Regions from separate parts of the Paenibacillus cineris genome, predicted to be linked through region 1. Evidence: predicted binding sites of a transcription regulator. Region 1 holds the regulator's gene; the other holds the start of a gene.
What was found. The regulator CtsR, encoded in region 1, represses protease genes until heat stress. The targets are predictions, from matches to a motif close to ATGGTCAATAAAGGTCAAACA.

Region 1 (2,402 bases):
TTATAATGGATTGATGGTTCGGACGCGGGAATGGTGGACCCGTTCGGTACTGGACGAGGATGGGCATACCGCGGTATATTATTCGGCATCAGGTGCGCCGGAAGGATATGTTCTTTATAAGGTGGAAAACAAGGAGTTTACCATCGATGAACTCGTTTATGTCACGGATGAGGCACGCCGTGCGCTATGGACATATATCGCCAATCACGATTCCATGGTGACACAGGTGATCGTCAATTTCATGCCGATGGATGACAGTCTTACATATCATTTGGCCGATCCACGGATTAACCAGGAAATTATCCCATATGGGATGGCCCGTGTCGTAAATATGAAGAAACTTGTCGAAGCTTATCCTTTTACAGCCTCCGGCGAAGGGGGAGCCGAGCGTCTAACTATTCAGCTGACGGATATGTATGCGCCATGGAATGAAGGCGTTTGGAGCTGGTCTTTTTCATCGGACGGAACCGCATCAGTCTCTCCCCTGGATTCATCTCAAGAACAGCAGGAAGAGATCCTTAGCTGCGACATCCAGGCACTGACCGTCCTGCTGACGGGGTTCAAACGGCCGGCTGAACTATACCAATCCGGACGAATTGCAGGCAGTGCGAAGGCAGTGAGCATCCTGGAAGCGCGGATCCCCGTCCGACAGACCTTGTTTATGGACTTCTTTTAATTATGGAATAAAATACCTTGCTGTACAATTCTAATGAGCCGGGATCCGGTCAGAATAATAACCCTCTGCATACGTTGCAGGGGGTTATTTCGTATCGGTGCGGTATAAAAAGAAGGAGAACGTCAAAAATGAAGATACACCCTCTTGGCAAAACGTGAGAATATGTTATAATTTAGATCAAAGAAAGTCAAAGTCAACGTAAATTCAAATGTATGTTTGTTTACGGTTGAACTCACAATAGTGAATGCGCAAGGTTTAGATCAGTTATAACATATTCACCGGGTTAAGATCCAGATTCGAGCCCACGACCATTGGTTAAGTTTAAAGGAGATGGTTTGGGTATGCGAACGGACTAACGAATGACCATGAAGGTCTTGACGTTTTAACGTAATGGAGGATGAACAATGCGTAATATCTCTGATATTATTGAACAATATCTGAAGGGTATTCTGCATGATAGTCCCGAAGGAATGATTGAAATTCAGCGCAACGATCTGGCTGATCAGTTCTCATGCGTTCCATCCCAGATCAACTATGTGATCAGTACACGATTCACGCTGGAAAAAGGTTATCTTGTGGAAAGCAAGCGCGGTGGCGGAGGGTACATCCGGATTCAACGGATTGAACTCCCGCAATACTCGGCGCTTCATACGCATCTCCACCAAACGATTGGGGAACGCATCGATCAGAACGTGGCCGAAGGGCTGATCTATCAGTTGGAGGAGGCACGCATCCTTAGCAAACGCGAAGCGAGCATTATGCGCGCCGCGATATCCAGAGAGTGCCTGATGATCAAGCTTCCTTACCGGGATGAGATACGTGCTCGGCTGATGAAGGCGATGCTGATTTCTTTGTTAGGCAAATAGGCTTACGGAGAAAAAGGAGGTACATCGGTATGCTTTGCCAAGAATGTGGTAAGAGGCCGGCGACTCTCCATTTTACCAAGATTGTGAATGGTGAGAAGACGGAGTTTCATTTTTGCGAATCCTGTGCCCGGGAGAAAGGGGAAATGATTCCCGGAACCTCTGGCGGATTTTCTATACACAGCCTGCTGTCTGGTCTCATGGACATTGACATGGCCGGCAAAGGAGCGGCAAGCAGCGCCAAGGCTGCTCAATCGCTGAGATGTGAAGAGTGCGGGATGACGTACTCGCAGTTTAGCAAGATCGGCCGGTTCGGCTGCAGCTCCTGTTATAAGTACTTCGGCAACCGCCTGGACCCTCTGCTCAAAAGAGTTCACGGCAGTACCGTACATGTCGGCAAGCTGCCTAAGAGAGGCGGCAGCAAAATTCAAGCCAAACGGAAAATCGACAGCTTGAAGCTCGAGCTTCAGCAGCGTATTCACGAAGAGGAATTCGAAGAGGCTGCGAAGCTGCGCGACCAGATCCGTACGCTTGAGAAAGAATTGTCGGAACAGTAAAGTTCACTCGAAGGAGGAGGAATGCGTGATGCCAAATCTCCGGTTTACCGAGAAAGCGCTGAGCGATTGGATGCGCGGCCAGGCCGATGCTTCCGAAATCGTCATCAGCAGCCGGGTTCGGGTTGCGCGCAACCTGCAGCATCTTCCTTTTCCGCTATTGGCCACCCGCCAGCAGTCGGAGGAAGTGCTCAAACGTCTGACGGGTATTCCCAGTGATCACCTTCAGTCTTTTGGAACTTTTTATACCGTGGAGCTCGACCACATCGATCCGCTGGACAAAAGGGTGCTGGTAGAGAAGCATTTGAT
Region 2 (2,402 bases), on a different contig from region 1:
GTCTTGGAATCATAGACGATTAGCATGATCCTTCACTCCTGAATAATGTTCTCTGCCGTGGTCACGGGCGCAAAAAAAACGTCTATTGACGTCATTGTAGATAACCACACCACATATCGTGGTCGTTATTCTTGTGATCACAGAATGGTTCAGCTTCGCTGAACATGAAATCCCTTAATCCTAGAACTACACTGAATAGACTGGGATAGAGGGAAAATATGTTATATATACTATGCCGATGGAAATCAATATGTAGATGATATTTGGCATGTAGTAAGAATAATACATCAATATATTGATGTGGTCAAGCCTATGAGAATCATGTTCATGGGTGCGCTTGCAGCCTGCTTGACGCCTTGAAAAACAAAAAAAACAGGGAGCCTCCCGGCGATCCGTAAGCGGATCGATTCGGAGAGATTCCCTGTTTTTCTTCGGTTCCAAAGCCGCGAATATTTACACGCCTTGGATTGGAGTGCTTTCCAGAACTTTATCGATCAGTCCGTATTCCTGCGCTTCAGCTGCGCTCATGAAGTAGTCACGGTCGGTGTCTTTCTCGATGCGCTCCAGCGGCTGTCCGGTACGTTCGGACAGGATGCGGTTCAAGGTGTCGCGCATTTTCAGAATGCGGCGGGCGCGGATTTCGATATCCGTAGCCTGGCCTTGCGCACCCCCGAGTGGCTGGTGGATCATGATCTCACTGTTCGGCAGGCCGAAGCGTTTGCCCTTGGCGCCGGCGTTCAGCAGGAACGCGCCCATGGAAGCGGCCAAGCCTACGCAGATGGTAGATACGTCCGGTTTGATGAACTGCATGGTATCGAATATCGCCATACCGGCCGTAATGGATCCGCCGGGGCTGTTAATGTACAAATGGATGTCTTTCTCCGGATCTTCGGCTGCGAGGAACAGCAGCTGGGCGATGATAGAATTGGCGACCACGTCATTGACTTCGGTGCCCAGGAAAATGATGCGGTCTTTCAGCAAACGGGAATAGATGTCGTAAGCCCGTTCACCGCGGTTGCTTTGTTCGACGACCATAGGAATATAACTCACGTGGAAAACCTCCCTTAATTGGCTCAAAATAGGTCATTCTATACATACTGTTACCGTATTAACCACATGATAAACAATTTCAAACAAAAAGTCAAAGAAAGTCAAACTCGAGGTAAAAAAAATAGCCATCTGATTGGCTGTGGTACGTTTGGTTAAAAACATAACGTAGAACGGTTGCCGTTCTGCGTTCTCTTCTATTGAAGAAAAATGGCGCGCCCGCGAGGAATTGAACCTCGATCTCAGGCTTCGGAGGCCTACGTCATATCCATTGGACCACGGGCGCAAAATTCAATAGCAAGAGTTATTATATGATAGCTTGCCTCAAAATGCAAGGGTTAAGTTATTAATTTTTTTGGATCAGGAAAATGCTGTATAGGAGGAAAGGCTGATGTGAATTATAGTCAGTGGACTACTTGCAACCAGCGCCATTATTGAGTAGAATAGTGGTGGGACTTAAAACGTTGACCCGGGACATTTTAGGGCCAGGGGAGAGAGGGAAGCGGAGTTGCAGGAGTGGAAAGAAATGCGGGATATATTAGAGATACAAAAGCAGCTTCTGCCTGATCTCGTGGACGTTCTCAAGACCAGATATACCATTCTTCATCAGATCATGCTGTCGGAGCTGATCGGCCGGAGAACGCTCGCTGCATCCCTGCATATGACCGAGCGGGTGCTGCGGGCCGAGACGGATCTTCTCAAGTCCCAGGGCCTGATTGAGATCGAGAGCTCTGGGATGAGGGTCAGTGAGGCGGGAAGCAAGCTGCTCGAACAGATGGAGCCGATGGTGAAAGTGCTGTTCGGCCTCAATGATCTTGGCGAGAAGATCCGCCAGACGTACGGCTTGCGCAAAGTCGTGGTCGTGCCCGGGGATTGCGAATCGTCGCCGCTCACGAAGCGTGACTTGGGACGCGCGGGTGCCAAAGCGCTGCTTGGCGTCATGAACCAAGGGGACACCGTAGCGGTGACTGGAGGCTCAACGCTCGCCGAAGTGGCGGAGCAGCTAACGCCGCAGGCGGCCGTACCGATGAAGAACAGCTGGTTCGTGCCAGCTAGGGGCGGACTTGGCGAAAGCGTGGAGTTTCAGGCGAACACGATCGCATCCACCATGGCCAAGCGCGTCGGCGCGCAGTACCGGCTGCTGCATGTGCCGGACCTCCTGAGCGATGAAGCGTATCAGTCGCTGGTGCAGGACCGCAACATCCAGGAGATCGTGCAGGCGATCAGGCACTGCCGCATCATCATGCACGGCATCGGGGACGCGATGGAGATGACCCGCCGCAGAAGGCTGGATCCCGCCGCCGTGGAGGAGATCCGGTCGGAAGGAGCCGTAGCCGAATCCTTTGGCTACTATT

Region 2: clpP (ATP-dependent Clp endopeptidase proteolytic subunit ClpP) is a predicted target of CtsR. The motif match lies at 1,138-1,158, and genes of this name have one in related genera.

What each region holds. Positions count from the first base shown of each region.
Region 1 covers NZ_BORU01000008.1:59,899-62,300, reverse strand. The annotation lists gene KI379_RS33315 (GNAT family N-acetyltransferase) at 1-676, shown strand, start outside; gene KI379_RS33310 (CtsR family transcriptional regulator) at 1,081-1,542, shown strand; gene KI379_RS33305 (UvrB/UvrC motif-containing protein) at 1,572-2,096, shown strand; gene KI379_RS33300 (protein arginine kinase) at 2,125-2,402, shown strand, end outside.
Region 2 covers NZ_BORU01000002.1:42,196-44,597, forward strand. The annotation lists gene nrdI (class Ib ribonucleoside-diphosphate reductase assembly flavoprotein NrdI) at 1-26, opposite strand, end outside; gene clpP (ATP-dependent Clp endopeptidase proteolytic subunit ClpP) at 454-1,050, opposite strand; tRNA gene KI379_RS21130 (tRNA-Arg) at 1,259-1,333, opposite strand; gene KI379_RS21135 (sugar-binding transcriptional regulator) at 1,574-2,402, shown strand, end outside.